Regions from separate parts of the Anaerobutyricum soehngenii genome, predicted to be linked through region 1. Evidence: riboswitches for the same ligand, from Rfam matches in the RefSeq annotation. Region 1 holds a riboswitch; the other holds the start of a gene.
The links. A riboswitch is a leader RNA that binds a small molecule or an ion and turns the genes downstream of it on or off. The one in region 1 is predicted to bind cobalamin.

Region 1 (8,919 bases):
AAAACCATACATTGAATGTATCGTTGCACTATAAGTATATCCCTTTTCCTTTAACAACTTACATATAATATCAGAATAATAATCACCTTTTTTAAAATGTACTACCTCTGGCTCTATTAAATATCCCTGTCCTACAGTAAATCTTTCCACTGATACGTAGATTGTTCCTCCATCGGATGCCATTACATTCTTATCAGCAAAAAGGAATATTCCAAAGAAAAATATTACTGACCATAGTATTGTTATCTTTTTTTTATTCAAATAGTCATCTCCTTACTTTATTCTAATAACTTTAGGCTTAGAGTATTTTCCATAAACTTTTACATTTTTTATGGTTTTATACGCTCTAATTTTAAAGAAATATTTACCATTTTTCAGCTTCTTTGTAGTGAAACTTATCTTATTTACTCCATTTATTTTTTTCTCAAGTATATATTTCCCTTTTGGAGATGATTTCACCCAAATTTGATAACCATTACTTCCTTTTATCTTATTCCAGCGTAGTCTTACCCTCTTTCCTGCAACTGTGGTTGTTTTACGCAAAACAACTTTTTCTGGCGCAGTTGAAGCAATAATTTTTTCTGATTTTATAGTAACTTTCTTCTTAGATTGAACAACGTATGCTTTCACCATAACACGATACTTTGTTGCACTGGAAAGTTTCTTATTTCTAAAAGATTTTATCGTGTATGATGTTTTACCTTTTGAAACATTTGCTATTACTTTATATTTTTTTGTCTTTGTATTATACAGGGATACCTGATATCCATTTGCTTTAGAAATAGCATTCCATGTTAATTTTATTTGTTTGGTAGTTGATTTAAATTTAACTTCCAATTTGTTTACATTAATATTTTTATCAGGAACAGGCTGTACATCTTCATTGCTATTTTCTAATTCTTTAATTGCCTTTTCTGCATTTGCTAAAACATCTATGTTTTTTACAAGTTTCTTTTGTTCTTCATCCAAAGAATTATATGCTTTTCTTATACTTTCTATCTCTTTTTTATCCTTAATAGTTATCTCTTTCTTGAGATTATTAATTCTGTCACAAATATCATCTACCTGTAATTTTTTAATCTCTTCCGATGCTTTTACAAGTTTATCGGCATCTGTAACATAAAAACGATATTCTTCTTTAATAGATTCATATTTTTTCTTTAAATCAAAAATCTTATCCGCATCCTTTAAAGCAACTTTATCACCTAAATTATTAATTTCCTCATTAACTTCATCAATTGCTTTTCCTGTATCATAAGAATCACAGAATTTAAGATGCTCATTATATTCTTCACTAACATTTGCCATTGCTTTATAAAGAACAAAATACTCGTTTCCAAAACCACTTTCCTTATCCTGTACTTCTTTTGCTGCATTAATTGCTTTATTTAATTCTTCCTTTTCCTCTGCTGTTGCATTAGAAGTATCAAGCCTTTCTGCGTTTGCAATTAAAGCTTTTAATTTTTCCTGCGTTAATCTATAAGATGCCCAGACACTTCTCTGATTTACTATATCTCCAAGACCTATGATTGCATCCTTACAATAACGGTCATTATATGTAGTGCTTCCATTAAATTGGAACATTCCGTTACTGTCCATATATAATTTTTTAAATTGATCAAGGAAGCTACCTTTATCTGTACTATAATATTCCAGATTAACTCCTGTTGAAGCAATCGCTGTTGCGTAGCATCCATTTGTATAGGCATTACCCCAAACTCCATTTTCTGTCTGTGTTTCTTTCAATGAGAGCGCAATAGGTAAAAATTCTTCAAACGGAATTTCATCTGATACAGCCGAAACACACCATGCTCTAATATCATCACCCTGACTATTAGCCTTCGCACTTTGAAGAACACTTTTAAGTAAAGAATCCTCAATCGGCTCTCCACAAGCTTTAAATGCCATTAATGCCCAACAATTGCTTGCAAATGGACCATAATTTCCATTCGCATCTTTACATTTTTTAAGTCCTTCCACATAATTTACTCCTTTGTAATTATATGGATTCTCTCCTGCCATAACAAGCTCTAAAATACAAGCTCCCCAATCTGTACCCTGAGTAAAGGAATGTGTACTTATATCATATACTGTAGCGCCTCTCATATCCGAATTGGTTGCTCTTGACATATACACTTCCCAATAGCCTCTATGTACAAGGTTTTTCTTCTCATCTACAGTACGTTTATCGTTCCATGCAGTAAGCATTTCTTTTGCTTTGGATATCTCTGTTTCGCTCTTCGCAAAAAGTGGAACTGTACCATCTTCATTTTCTTTAATAAAATAATATTTATTATTAGTAATTCCATCTGCCGCAACTACTTTCACAATATTAACCATCTCTGTGGTATCCATTGAATAATTGCCCTCTGCATCTGGTGTAACAAGTTTATCATTCACATAAACTTTAGTACCTTCTGCAGAAACTATGTTCATGCTTACATTGCCACTTGGAATATACTGATAAATTTTCTTATCCGATGTAAATGAAGTATCTTCTCCCGCTTCTTCTTTTCCATTACAGGTTTTTAATGATGCATTTTTAAAAGTAATCTTATTAACAGAAGCATCACTAGATGTTTGAAGAAGATGCATCTTATAATCTTTTTTGGTTCCATCAGATGCTGTGACTCTAACTTTAATAGAATCTTTTACTGAACCGTCCGCATTTGTAACCTTAGCTGCATGATACATACCAATCCAATCACCGCATGCTGTATAATTAGTAGCATCATCATCTAAAATTTCAACTGTTGCGCCGCCATCTGTAGGAATTAAACCAAGAATAATCTTATTATAAACTGTAGTTCCTGATTTTGGAAGCTGTAATGGCAATGCAATCGTATATTCATCGTTTTCTTGTTTAACTGGATATGAAGCCATAGCAATCCGAGAATCTCCTAATTGCGTTACTTCCACATATTTTAAAGAAGTCTCTGAATTTATTGATGGATTCCCTGTTTCTCCACCATCTCGATAAATAATATATGAATAATTTAAATATTTAGTATTAAATTCTTTTCCTGATAAAGTCAAACCTTCTTTAATTAAATTTGCATCTAATCCTGCTGTATTTCTAATATATCCTGAGTTCGCTCTTTCTACAGAAACATCTACAATGTTTAACCCAGCTTTTAATGGAATATTCTGAGACCAATTTTCTCCTAATCTGTCACCTGATGCATTTACTCTAGTATATTTTCCTCCATTCACTCTTACATAAGTCAAACCATCACTAAGCCAGCCCATTAATACACTTTTTTCATTGCTTAACACTCCTGATGCTTTGGAACTTTCTCTTAAACATTCGACAGAAACCTCTTTAGTATCCGCTCCGACTTTTACTACCTGTACTGTTTTAGACTCATTCTGAACAATCTGTCCATTATCTAAAACATAGTTATTAGTATAATCTTTTAATAAAATATTATTTTTTGCTGTTGTTTTTGCAACAAAAGCAAACATATATTCATATTCGTTTCCTTCATATTCCGCATTTACTCTTATAATACAAGAATTAATTCCTGTTTTTTTATCTCCCATTTTATAGGATATTTCGTATTCATTCCCATTTTGATTGACGGTTGGTTTATTTCCCACAACCTGCTCTATATCTCCAACTGTAAGATTCGTATCTGCTGTTAATTTAACATTTTCATTACATACTTTTCCCTTAAATACCAGCTCTTTTATTGCACCTATTCCATAATTATATTGAATAAAATATAATCTATTATCTCCATATGGCTTTGTTATTTCAATGCCCTTACTTGTATCATACCCCTCTACGGTATCTAACTGTAAAATATTATTTCTATTTACTTCTTCTGCATAAATATTTTGCTTACTACAAAATGCAAAGAAAAACAATACACTTATTAGAATAAAAAAATATTTTTGTCTTTTATCAATCTTCTCCATAGCTCTTTCCTTTTCTAAAAAGGGGCTGTCACAGTTACAATTATCAAAATATTACTGCGACACCCCTTTATTTTTATTTTAAATTAAGTGTTTTTTCTCATTTAATTATTACTTACCAAGACATAGAATCATAACAATATTGCATTGTAATCTTAGTTACAGTACATGTAATTGGAAATGTTGTTGTATCATATTCATTAGTAAATTCATGCTCAACACCTAACGGAATTTTATTAGCATATACCGGAGAATCAAAAATAACTTCATTTCCTTCTTCATCTAAACCTGTTACAATAATCTTCCAGTAATATCCTTCCCATGTATTTTTTCCATTCTCATCTGTTCCATAATTATTAATAGTTGGAAGCGTAAAGATACTATCAATATAGGTATCACCATCTTTATTTATTCCTGTTACAGCTCCTGCTTCAGGACTTAACTGCTTAGCTGTTTCTTCAATAGCATCTTTAGCTGTCTTATTTTCTGCTTTATTAAACACATAAGTTTTTTTCCATTCAGCAGCCGTAGGTAACTTAGACTGCTGATACTTACTTGAGTCTGGATATTTCTGAACTTCATACACTACAGATACACTTGAATCATAAACATTTTCCCTTGCCATTGATGTTACACCAAGTCCCATCATCATAACTACTGCGAGCATCACTGCGAGCATTCTTTTTAAAGTCTTCATAAATCTTCCTCCTTTAGAAACTCCGCTATTTAGATAGCATTCTTTGGTTTTGTCTACATGTTACTAAGGGGTCGCGACTCCCATTGCCAACGGATAGCTCCTTTAGCAATATATTGATTTAAAACAACTTCTATACGATTTATCTGCTTATATGCTTTCTCTACTGAACCTTTTTTTATTGTGGTCTCAACTACTCTCACATTATTATCTGCATATGAAATAACTGTATATTGTTGTTTTACCTCCTTTGATATTACCCGTTTGAAAATTACAGATATTTATAATTTCCAAACGCTGTGTCAGGATTTTATGTGTGGGACTTTCGGATAGAAATAATTGGATAAAAACAAATAAACTGAGACTTGCTTTTTGACTTCTGTAAAGTTTTCTCTAAACATATCGAATGAATGTACTCAGCACTCCCACCCAAAGTCCTGTTCATTAGAATTCTATTTTAAATATCCTGACTTAAGCTTCTTCTGCCTTTTCACACCTTCCCGGAAGATCCAGTGGTAATTTGTGAGGGCATCCGCTTTCACAGTAGGGGTAAGCCTGTGTGGTTTGTACCAACTTTCTTAAAATAGAATGTATTTTTTTGTACATTTATTATAACATGGCTTTTCTAAAAAGTATTCCAACCAGACGGATGTCTTTTCGTCATTTTGGAACCTTTTTTAGATTTTTTTAAAAAAGGCTTGACATTTTTTGCAGAAAAAAATCCCGTCAGACTAAATAATCTGACGGGGCATTTTTCTTTTTTGGCTTATTATAGATAACACAACTTTTGTTTTATCTTCATTATTTTACGCTTATCGGAACATATATGTATACTTTTTTATTGATATATCTTTCAAAAGTAAAGTTCTGTAAAGAGACCATATCGCGGTGTTCTTTTATCCAGCCATAAAAAACACATCGGGAAAACATACGGATGGTATCTGCGAGATTATCCACATCGCTTTCGCGGTCTGTTTCAAATACAGCAAATCGTCCGGCGGCTATCTCTATTTTCACAGCATCGTCCGGCACATTCGTGAAGTTGTTTACAACCGGTCCAAGTACATATTGAATATTGATACATTCCGGGTCATGATACCACATGGCAATCTTATCATTCCCATTCGCACTTCCGGCTACAGAGTTCATTTTCTTGAAGTACGGTGAATCCTCATCGAGCCAGAATGCTACCTGTGCCGGTATATCTACTTCCCGTCCACGATTTGGGATAATCGTCCAGCCAATCATTTTGATATCATCAATGTCCATAAAGGATACTTTCATTTTATCTTTATATTCTGAGTAAAACTGATTTAAGTCAACAACTTCTGTGTTTGCTTTAGCATATTTGGAAGGACTGGTACAAAAGGCTTTGCGGAAGGCTTTATCAAATCCATTTCTCGACTTAAAACCATATTTTTTTGCTAAACTGGCCACCTTGACACCCTGACGTAATTCTCTGGCTGCTTTTTGTATTTTCCTCTGACTGATATACGCACTAAGTCCCATTCCAAAATCATCCTGAAAGGCTTTGCGAAAATAGTCTCTGGAATAGTTAAAATGTTCCGCCATCATCTCTGGTGTGATATCTTCTGTAATATGCTCATCAATGTAATTGATCCATGCAATATTCTGAAATTCCATTCGGTAATACTTTGCCGGAACAACGCCGTATTCTTTGCGAAATGCATTAGAAAAAACGCTATAACTTGCAAATTGATATTTGGCACATACTTTTTCCGGATTCTTTCCTTCTTTTAATTCTTCTGCAGCAAAGTACAGCTTTCTCTGTTTTATGTAATCGGTGATTCTCGTTTCATAATAAAGCTGGAAAATATTTTTTAAATGTTTCTCGGAATAATGAAACAGCTTTGCAAGGCCTTTTGCTGTTAAATTCTCCGTAATATGCTCATCAATATAACTAATCCACTCGTCAACTCCATAAATCTTTTTCTCCTCTTTTTTATTTTTCATTACATAATCCGAATGCATTCTTTTTTCAAGAGGAAGATATACTGAGTACAGTCCGTTTTCAAAAGAAATAAAATACATTTTCCGATTGTCATAGTGCATTTCACTTTGCTTTATCCAGTCACATAACGCATATTTTATCAACATTTTTATCATATCCGGTGCCTGTTTATCCCAATATTGCTCTTTTAACGTAAAAACTGCATAATCCGATGCCCCAATATCAATTCTCTTCTTTTCACTTTCCCTTCCGGCATCTTTTGGAACTTCCTGCCCGATCATATAAAAGAAATGGTATGAATCATCATGCCACCAAAACTGCATATACTCTCCGGCACGCTCCCTCTCCTTCCACTTTTCCTTTACATCCTTCTCGATATATTCCATTCCGTTTTGAAAAACATCACCTTCTAAAGGCAGCATATCTGCCTCTACTGTCTGTGCCATTCTTCTCACAACTTTATATTCTATCATAGAACTATCAGGAATCCGTTCAAATGGAAGGACTTGATTTGTATAATCCTCTTCAATATTTAATCCCTGCACCTGTTCCCTGATTGCATCAAGAGAATTGTCAAAGAAAATGTCAGCCAGATAAAGGAATTCCTGCGTAGAGTATGCCAGTCTGCTTGCCAGATCTTTTACCGAAATGCTGTTATCTGTCTGAAGGCACAAAAGAGTGTCTCTCATACGTTCCCATAAAGCTGATTCTTCCTCCGGAAGTGAGGAAAATGTTTTTGTCTCATTCACTGTGTTCATTTTCTCTATCCTTCTATTATTTCTATTTCTTTTTCTTTCATTTTCTCTGTTATTTTATCTCAGTCGAGAAGACTCCCACCTCCTTCAGGTGGTGAGTGACAGCAAATTTGTCTCAGTGGGAGTCCAATCTCCGACTGAGATAAACGCTCCGCGAGGATGCGCAGTGATTCTGTAAAGAATATGTCAGCTTATGCTGACCAGAATCACGCGCCAAGTCTCGCAGTTGCTCGACTTGAATATTATTTTTTTAATATCCAAATGTTTTTTAGTTATATTGTAAATCACCACTAACATTCTGTCAATTTACAACTCCCACTACGGACAATCTCTCTTCTTCAAATAAACTTCGCAACTCTGGAAAAGTCTTTTTTCTTTTCTCTGGTACAATATTTATAAAACATAACCTGTGTATTGGTGTATGATATTTATATTCAAGTCGAGCAGTCGCACCGACTGCACTCATAGAAACTGCGGAAAGGAGAGATCGTGAATAAAAATAATTCTTTAGAAGTAATAAAAGATTGTACCACATACATAGAAAATCACCTTCAAGACACATTAACAGCAGAATCTCTGGCTTCCCGCTATGGTTACTCTCTTTATCATTTCTGCCACATTTTTAAAATCTGCTGTGATATGTCACCGGGAAAATACATACGCCTTCTCCGTTTGGAAAAAGCAAAAAAGGATATTTTATCTGGAATGAGTATCACACAGGCCGGATTTGATAATGGCTTTGAAACCAGTTCCGGTTTTTCTAAAGCATTTCGCAAAGAATATGGTATTAGCGCACGAGAATATTTAAAACAAAATAAAGAAAGTGAGGTTCTTATTATGCTACACGTTGAAATTAAAACATTGCAGTCACAGACAGCACTTGGGTACGAGATTCCCGGCGAATATGACAGTGATTACAGCAAATCCGGTGCTTACTGGAATCACATTAATTTTAAAGAATACCCTGCCTATCCAGAAGGAATCCATGATTATGGCGAAGTTGGACTATGGACCCATCCCGACCATATCAGCGGTGAATTACACTATTTCTTTGGCTTTTTAACTGACTCTACAGAAATTCCGGAAGGTTTCCATAAGGTGGAGATTCCTGCCGGACGATACGCAGTTTTTACAATTAAATCACAGGAAACTCCTGAAAAAATGGCGGATGCTGTACGGGATGGCTGGCGTTACGTCTTTACCGAATGGCTCTGTACGCAAAAAGAGTATAAAATATCACATCAGGGGATGTGTTTTGAATGCTATCAGGGAGAAGAAGCATATCTTTATCTACCAGTGATTGATTTGTAGATTTGGTATAGACGAAAAAAGAAAAAATAATATATCCCATCTGCTCTGTAGTCGCTGTGTTTATGATGCTCGTCCGCATCTTAAACACGCTCCCAAGCCGCATCTGGGATATATTATTTTTTCTTTTTTCTGACTATTCTAAATCCACAGTTTGGTGAGAAGGGAGCTCCAGAAAGTTAGGGCTTTCCGGGAAAATTAAATTCTCTTTTCCTTAGAAATCTCAATGCAATTCTGCAGAAAGATACTCACTTTCGGGGGAACCCCTTATT
Region 2 (8,919 bases), on a different contig from region 1:
CAGGAATCATGAAACTGAACCAGGCTGTCGGTATCATTATGGGAGCAAATATAGGTACGACAATTACATCCTGGCTCTTAAGTCTTACAGGGATTCAGGGAAGTAGCTTTGTATTACAGATGTTGAAGCCGTCCTCATTTTCTCCTATCTTAGCTGTGATAGGTGTAGGGCTTATCATGTTCACAAAAAACGAGAAAAAGAAGGATATCGGTAGTATTTTTATTGGATTTGCCATTTTAATGTATGGAATGGAAGCTATGAGCGGAGCAGTAGCACCTCTTGCAGATAATGAAAAGTTTACCGGTATTCTTACTACGTTTTCTAATCCACTTCTTGGACTGTTAGCAGGTACGATTCTTACGGCAGTAATTCAGAGTTCCTCTGCGTCTGTCGGTATTTTACAGGCACTTTGTGCCACAGGAGCGGTTAATTTCAGTACAGCTCTTCCAATTATTATGGGACAAAACATCGGTACTTGTATAACAGCGATTATTTCCAGTATTGGTACAAGTAAAAATGCAAAAAGAACAGCCGCAGTACATCTTTTCTTTAATATTACCGGAACAATAATCTTTATGGTTGTTTTTTATACTTTAAATGTATTTGTTCATTTTCAGTTTTTAAATACTGCTGCAAGTCCGGCAGGTATTGCAGTTATCCACAGTTTATTTAATATCGGCGCAACCATTCTTTTATTCCCATTTGCAAATCTGCTTGAAAAAATGGCAATTTTTGTGATTCCGGATAAAGAATCTGAAATGGAAGAGATGGAAGAAGAAAAAATCAATCCAGATCTTGCCAGATTGGACGAGCGTTTCTTAGATAAACCGGGATTTGCGATGGAAGAATGTCGTAGTGTTGCGATTAATATGGCAAGAAAATCACAAAAAGCAATGAATCTTGCGATTGATCTGCTTGGAGAATACAGTGACAAGACGGCAGACAGAGTAGAAAAATTAGAAAATCAGATTGATCAGTATGAAGATGCGCTTGGTACCTATCTTGTAAAATTAAGTGGGCGGGAGCTTTCGATAAAAGACAGCCGGGTTTTATCCGTACTGCTTCACTGTATCGGTGACTTTGAGCGGATTTCTGATCATGCCGTAAATATCAGAGATGCCGCAGTGGAAATGCATAAGAAGGACCTGAAATTTTCTGAAAAAGCAAAACAGGAACTTCGTGTATTTTCTAATGCAATCCGAGATATTTTAGACAGAGCAGTGATGGCGTTTGAGACAGGCGATGTGGAACTGGCAAAAGAAGTAGAACCATTAGAACAGGTTGTAGATGCCTTAAATAAAGAAGAAAAGCAAAGACATATCAACAGGCTTCGCACCGGAACATGTACGATTGAACTTGGATTTATTTTGTCGGATATTTCCACAAACTTTGAACGTGCCGCTGACCATTGTTCCAATATTGCAGTATGCCTGTTACAGGTTGACGAGGGTGGGTTTGACACCCATGAATATCTTGATATACTAAAAGAAGAAAACAGCGAAGAATTTCAACATGAATATATGGAGCTTAGTGAAAGGTATGCTTTACCGGAAAGTAAACATACTGGCAAGAAAGAAAAGATAGCAAAGACAGAAAAGATGGAGGCAAGAAAAGATAGTGGAAAATAATTATGGAGGAAAATAAGAATGGCAAATATTTATATAGTAGAAGATGATACAAACATTCAGGAAATAGAAGCAATCGCATTAAAAAACAGCGGTCATAACGTGGAACAGTTTGAAGATGCCAAACATTTTTATAAAAAAATAGAAGAAAAACTTCCTGATCTGGCAATTCTTGATATTATGCTGCCAGATGAAAATGGATATGAAATTGTAAAAAAGCTTCGTAAAAATCCAGCAACAAAAAAGCTGCCGATTATTATGGTAACTGCAAAGACATCGGAAATTGATATGGTAAAGGGATTAGATATCGGAGCAGACGATTACATAAAAAAACCATTTTCCATTATTGAATTTATTACAAGAATAAAGGCCGTTCTTCGCCGTACTGTAGAACAGCCGGATGACAAATATATGACGATTGGAGAAATCTTCCTTGATAATGAGCGTCATATGGTTTATGTAGACAATAAAGGAATTGAGCTTACTTATAAAGAATATGAACTTTTAAAACTGCTCATGCGTAATGCGGGAATCGTTTTGTCAAGAGAAATGATTATGGAACGTGTATGGGATACAGAATTTGAAGGGGAATCCCGAACCGTTGATATGCATATCAAGACTCTTCGTAAAAAGCTGGGCGATAGCAGTAAACATATCAAGACAGTGCGTAATGTCGGATATGTAATGGAATAAAAAAGAAACAGGGGAAGTATCATGAGAAGAAAGATTAATGTACAACTGGTAAGTATTTCGCTCATTGCGATTGTTGCTACTATGCTGGTCATGCTGTTTGTATTTTATGATTTATTTCAGACACAGGTGCAGGATGACTTAAGAGCCAATGCCATTGTATTGAAAAATACAGGAATTTTTCATTCTGGAAATGAAAATGCATTACATATGGATTACAGGAAACTTCGAGTTACATGGATCTCTGCAACAGGAACAGTCCTTTATGATAATGATGCAGATGTAGGAACAATGGATAACCATATGAGTCGTCCTGAAGTGAAACATGCATTTAAAGATGGAGATGGAAATGCCGTCCGGAAATCTGCGACGATGGATACAAATACTTTTTATTATGCCATAAAGTTAAATGATGGTTCGATACTTCGAGTAGCCAGAGAAGCAAGCAATATATGGAGCGTATGCGGAAAGATACTTCCCATCGTAGCGGCTACGATTCTTATTATGATGATTTTATGTATTATTCTGGCACACATTATGACGAAAAACATTATAAAACCAATCGAGCAGATGGCAGTAGATTTAGACGATTTTTCTGTTATTCCAGCTTATAAGGAATTAGAGCCATTTGCGGCAACGATTCGGGCACAACATACGGATATTTTAAAAAGTGCCAGAATGCGGCAGGACTTTACGGCAAATGTGTCCCATGAATTAAAAACGCCACTTACCGCGATATCCGGTTATGCGGAACTTATGGAAAATGGCATGGTTCCTTCAGAAGAAATTGGAACTTTCTGCCAGAAAATCGAAAAAAGCGCCCGCCGTCTCCTTTCGCTCATCAATGATATTATCCGTCTTTCTGAATTAGATAGTGCGAATACCCAGCTCATTGTAGAAAAGTTTGACCTTTTTGAAGAAGCAGCACTCTGTGTAGAAAATATGCAGATTTATGCGGAAAAAAATGATGTGACTATTACATATGAAGGTGGTCCGCAGGAAATCACTGCAAATCGGGAGATGATAAACGAGCTGATCAATAATCTTTGTGCCAATGCCATTCGCTATAATAAAAAGAACGGAACAGTAAAGGTCAGAGTAGACAGTGAACAAGGTCATTCATATTTGAGAGTAGAAGATACTGGAATCGGTATTCCAAAAGAACATCAGAAAAGAATTTTTGAACGATTCTACCGCGTAGATAAAAGCCGTTCAAAACAGACTGGAGGAACCGGTTTAGGGCTTGCCATCGTAAAACATATCGTTGCACTTCATGATGCAAAACTCGATCTTCAAAGCGAAGTTGGAAAAGGGACTACAATTACAGTGACATTTTAAACTGACTATATTAAACCGATAGGAAAAGCGAATAAAAAGCAAAATAAACTCCAAAAAGAAACAAAGTGACCATATTGACTATATCTAAATTGGATATTTCAATATGGTCATTTTTGCTGTACTATACGGGCAGATGCAAATGAAAAAGGCAATATTTTATCGGGAAAATGAAAGGAGTTTATCATGAATAATAATGCAGAAAAACAATATGAATTAAATAAAGAACTTGCTCAGATGTTAAAAGGTGGTGTCATCATGGATGTTACTACTCCGGAGCAGGCAAAGATTGCAGAAGAAGCTGGTGCATGTGCTGTTATGGCGTTAGAGAGAATTCCAGCGGATATTCGTGCAGCCGGTGGAGTTTCAAGAATGAGCGATCCAAAGATGATCCGCGGCATTCAGGAAGCAGTTTCTATTCCGGTTATGGCAAAGTGCCGTATTGGACATTTTGCAGAGGCACAGATTCTTGAAGCAATCGAGATTGATTATATTGATGAGAGTGAAGTTCTTTCTCCGGCAGATGATGTTTATCATATTGATAAAAAACAGTTTAAAGTGCCATTTGTATGTGGAGCAAAAGATTTAGGAGAAGCACTCAGAAGAATCAATGAAGGTGCTTCTATGATCCGTACAAAAGGAGAGCCTGGAACTGGTGATGTTGTACAGGCAGTACGTCATATGCGTATGATGAATCGTGAGATTGCACGCATTACTTCTATGAGACAGGATGAACTTTTTGAAGTAGCAAAAGAGTTAAGAGTTCCTTATGAATTAGTGTTAAAAGTACACGATACCGGAAGACTCCCAGTCGTTAATTTCGCAGCCGGTGGAGTTGCAACTCCGGCAGATGCGGCATTGATGATGCAGCTTGGTGCAGAGGGAGTATTCGTTGGTTCTGGTATTTTTAAATCCGGTAATCCAAAGAAGAGAGCAGATGCGATTGTAAAAGCGGTTACAAATTATAAAGATGCCAAAATGCTTGCAGAGCTTTCTGCTGATTTAGGAGAAGCGATGGTCGGCATTAACGAGAGTGAGATTCAGTTATTAATGGCAGAGAGAGGAAAATAAAGAGAGGAAAACAAAATGAAGGTTGCGGTACTTGCGGTCCAGGGGGCCTTTATAGAACATGAAAAAGCATTAGAAAGACTTGGTGTGGAGACAGTAGAGCTTAGAAAGGCAGAAGATTTAGAACAGGATTTTGATGGCCTTGTTCTGCCGGGCGGAGAAAGTACCGTACAGAGCAGACTTTTAAAAGAACTTTCTATGTTTGAACCTTTAAAGAAAAAAATAGAAGAAGGTCTTCCGGTTTTGGCTACCTGTGCCGGTCTTATTTTACTGGCACAGAATATTTCAAACGATGAGAATCGCTGCTTTGCTACGTTACCGGTTACTGTAAAGAGAAATGCATACGGAAGGCAGCTTGGAAGCTTCTATTATGAGGGAGAGATTAAAGGAATCGGAACATTTCCTATGGAATTTATCCGCGCTCCGTATATTGAATCTGTCGAAAAAAATGTGGAAATCCTTGCACAAGTAGAGGAAAAAATTGTGGGAGTTGCTTACAAAAATCAGTTAGCATTCTCATTTCATCCGGAATTAACTGGAAATGACAGAATTCATGATAAATTTATAGAACTAATTAAGGTAAGTAATAACTAACTTTTACCCTAAGATACAGTTGCCAGCTGAAAAAGCCTATGTTACAATAGATGAGAATTAGATACACAGCATATAAGTTCCGAAGGGATGAAAAGAGAATCCGGTGAGAGTCCGGAGCGAATCCGTCACTGTAAGGGGAGTCTGTACAATAAGCCACTGAGATATTATATTTTGGGAAGGATGTACCGATGGAGAACCAAGTCAGGAGAACTGCTTATATGTTTAGTCAACTCATCTTACGGAATTTTAAGAGAGCTGTATATCTCGCACATAAATCGACTATATGATTTGCGATGGAATTGGGATTCCAATCTATTTCAAATTTATTAGGTGATTTATGATTGAAAATTTAGAATACGATAGATGAAGAGACTTATAGTGAGTATAGGTCTCTTTTTCTTATCATAAAAAGCAGCCATCCTATAGGAGAAGAGGCAATTTAGGAGTACTTTTTGTTTGAATATACGGAATACTCTTTATGGATGGGAATCATTTTGAGATACAGTATTGTTAAAGGAGGTTATGTAGAAGTTTATGGGATTTCAGTTAGGCAATCTTTATGTAGAAAAGGGTGAAAAGGTATGTGGATTTTTAAAGCTGCCTTTTACAGAGGATGAATTACCCGTAACATTAATCTATGGACAGGAAGAGGGACATACGGTTTTAGTAGACGGAGGAATTCACAATGCAGAATATGTAGGAATTGAGTGTGTCACAGGACTGGCAGCAAAGCTTCAGCCTAAAGACATTAAAGGAATTCTTATCCTGCTTCATATTGTCAATGTAAATGGATTTAAAGCAAGAACGGTCAGTGTTTCTGCAGAAGACGGAAAGAATCTCAACCGGGTATTTCCGGGGGATGCGAATGGAACGTATACGGATAAGCTGGCATATTTTATAGAAAAAGAGATTTTTTCAAAAATAGATTATTATATCGATGTACATAATGGAGATTGGTTTGAGGATTTAACACCATTTATTTATTGTGTCGGTAACGCTCCGGAGGAGACCGTAGCGGAAGCAGAAAGAATGGCACAGGCAGCAGATATGCCATTTTATGTGAAGTCACAAAGTGGAAAAGGTGGAGCATATAATTATGCCGGAACGTTGGGAATTCCATCGGTACTGATTGAGCGTGGATGTAATGGTATGTGGTCAGAAGAGGAAGTAGCCGCCTCACAGAAAGATGTAAAGAATATTCTTCGCCGTATCGGTATGTTAAAGACAAGACCAACGTTAGCAGAAATGCAGATGCGTGTACCAAAACATATGAATCATGCACATTATGTTGATTCAGAAAAGGCGGGCTGCTGGTTCCCGAAAAAGAAGGCAGGCCAGATTGTGAAAGCCGGTGAGCTTTTAGGAGAATTAAAAGATTATTTTGGAAATGTCATCGAAGAATTTCGTTTAAAAGAAGACGCAATCATTCTGTATCAGACAATTTCTTATTCTGTTCCGGAGAATTCTCCATTAATTGCATATGGACATTATGATATCTGTATTGATGATATGGGAAATACACACCAGCATACACATGATGAACTTCATAAACATCGTAAAGAACATTATGACGATCATGCCGGAATTCATTCTCGTGAGATGTGGGAGGATATGATTTGAAAAATAACAGCCATACTTTAACTAAAGGCAGCGTAGGGAAGGGCATACTTTTATTTGCTCTTCCCCTTTTGGGTTCGAGTCTTATTCAGCAGCTTTACAGTACAGTAGATCTTATTTTTGTTGGACAGCTTCTTGGGACGAAAGCATCGGCGGCGATTGGAGCCAGTGGTCTGATCGTAACCTGTATGATCGGATTTTTTAACGGAATGGCTGTAGGGACGAATGTCTTTGCGGCAAGACATTATGGAGCAAGACGCTTTGAACAATTAAAGAAACTGATACAGACGATCTTTTGGACGGGAATAATCGGAGGCTTCTTTTTAACAGTGATCGGTCTGGTCTTATCTCCGGTATTTTTAACCTGGATGGGTACGCCGGAGAGTATTTTTCCACTCGCAGTACGATACCTCCGTATCTATATGGCCAGTATGATATCTGTAGTCAGTTATAATCTTTTAAGCGGTGTACTAAGAGCACTGGGCGATTCCAGAACACCGATGCTATATCAGTTTTTTGGCGGGATCATCAATGTTTTTGCGGATTTTATATTTTTATATGTTTTTCATATGGGAGTAGAAGGAACAGCGTTTGCAACGTTATTTTCCCAGACATTTGCGGCTATCGGAGTCATGATCCATTTATATCGATTAAAAAAACCGTATGCACTGCGGATTCGTTTTTCAGATTGCAGCCTGAAAGAATTTACGGATATACTAAAAGTAGGTGTGCCGGCTGGGGTGCAGTCAATTATTATCACCTTGTCCAATATTATCATACAGTCACAGATTAATACATTAGGTGTTACTTCAGTAGCATCGTTTACAGTCTATTTCAGAGTGGAGTTAATTGTCTACCTGCCAATTGTCGCACTTGGACAGGCGGTTGTTTCCTTTATTGGACAAAACTATGGAGCCGGCAACTGGGAAAGAATCAAAAAGGGTAACAGACTTTGTATTTTTGGAGGATCGCTCATTACATTTGCTGCCTGTATACTGCTTATCATAGCGATGCCGGTGATTTTAAATGTATTTACAAAAGATGCTGCAGTAGCAGCGCAGACATTAGAAATCGTAAAAGTAACCTTTCCATTTTACTTTTTTTACACCGTTCTTGAATGCTTCAGCAGTAATTTAAGAGGCTTTGGAAAGGCCTTTCTGCCAATGATCGTAACGGTGATCAGTTTCTGCGGCTTCCGGATCGTTGCATTATTTGCGCTTATGGCAAAGAATCCTTCCCCGGATAAAGTAGCATTATCTTATCCAATATCCTGGGGAATTGCAGCGGCAGCGATGGCGATACTCTATGTAAGGAACAATAGAAATAGAAGCAGAAAAATATAGTGCGATCCGATCAGGTACAATACCGAAAGGTTTTGTCGGTAAGTATTCTGGCAAAGATCAATCCAAGCGGCAGAGCCAGAATGATTAAAATTGCAGAAGCAAACCAGGTTGCGGAAGTAGCAAGGGACATAATACCAAGGTTGTAGAATCCTCTGTAAAGATAAAGCCCCGGAACCATAATAACGATCGAAGGAACTGTGACAGAGATTCTTGGATACCCAGCTTTATTTTTTATCAAAGAGGCAAGAAGACCTGCGGTCAAAGCGCCGATAAATGCGGCGGCGGCAGGAGGAAAGTTTATCAGATCAACAAGTTCAAGACGCAGCGTATTTGCAATAGCACCGATCAATGCGGCGGTTACTGCCAGCGGAACAGGACTGTTGAACATAATAGAGAAACCAAATACACCGCAAAAACTTGCAAGAAGCCGGAACAGGATCCAATCAGATAATGGTAATGAGATTTTTAAAAAGTCAACCGGCTGAAGATGGAGAATCAAAGCCATGATCCAGGCAGACATTGTTGCAACTAAAATAATGATCAGAGCATAACCGAGTCGTTCAATACCGGAACGCATATCCAGTTTTGCAAGGTCAATACCGCTGGTGATAAAAGGAAATCCCGGAATGATAAATAACATGGCACAG

Region 2: another riboswitch for cobalamin. It lies ahead of FYJ25_RS00830 (M14 family metallopeptidase); the one in region 1 lies ahead of FYJ25_RS03555 (hypothetical protein).

Annotation. Positions count from the first base shown of each region.
Region 1 covers NZ_VULP01000004.1:88,853-97,771, reverse strand. The annotation lists gene FYJ25_RS03565 (DUF4430 domain-containing protein) at 1-261, opposite strand, end outside; gene FYJ25_RS03560 (hypothetical protein) at 274-3,921, opposite strand; gene FYJ25_RS03555 (hypothetical protein) at 4,034-4,615, opposite strand; cobalamin riboswitch at 5,052-5,213, opposite strand; gene FYJ25_RS03550 (helix-turn-helix domain-containing protein) at 5,414-7,342, opposite strand; gene FYJ25_RS03545 (AraC family transcriptional regulator) at 7,829-8,650, shown strand.
Region 2 covers NZ_VULP01000001.1:187,560-196,478, forward strand. The annotation lists gene FYJ25_RS00805 (Na/Pi cotransporter family protein) at 1-1,628, shown strand, start outside; gene FYJ25_RS00810 (response regulator transcription factor) at 1,647-2,318, shown strand; gene FYJ25_RS00815 (sensor histidine kinase) at 2,340-3,653, shown strand; gene pdxS (pyridoxal 5'-phosphate synthase lyase subunit PdxS) at 3,837-4,721, shown strand; gene pdxT (pyridoxal 5'-phosphate synthase glutaminase subunit PdxT) at 4,737-5,312, shown strand; cobalamin riboswitch at 5,370-5,544, shown strand; gene FYJ25_RS00830 (M14 family metallopeptidase) at 5,847-6,932, shown strand; gene FYJ25_RS00835 (MATE family efflux transporter) at 6,929-8,272, shown strand; gene FYJ25_RS00840 (threonine/serine exporter family protein) at 8,283-8,919, opposite strand, start outside.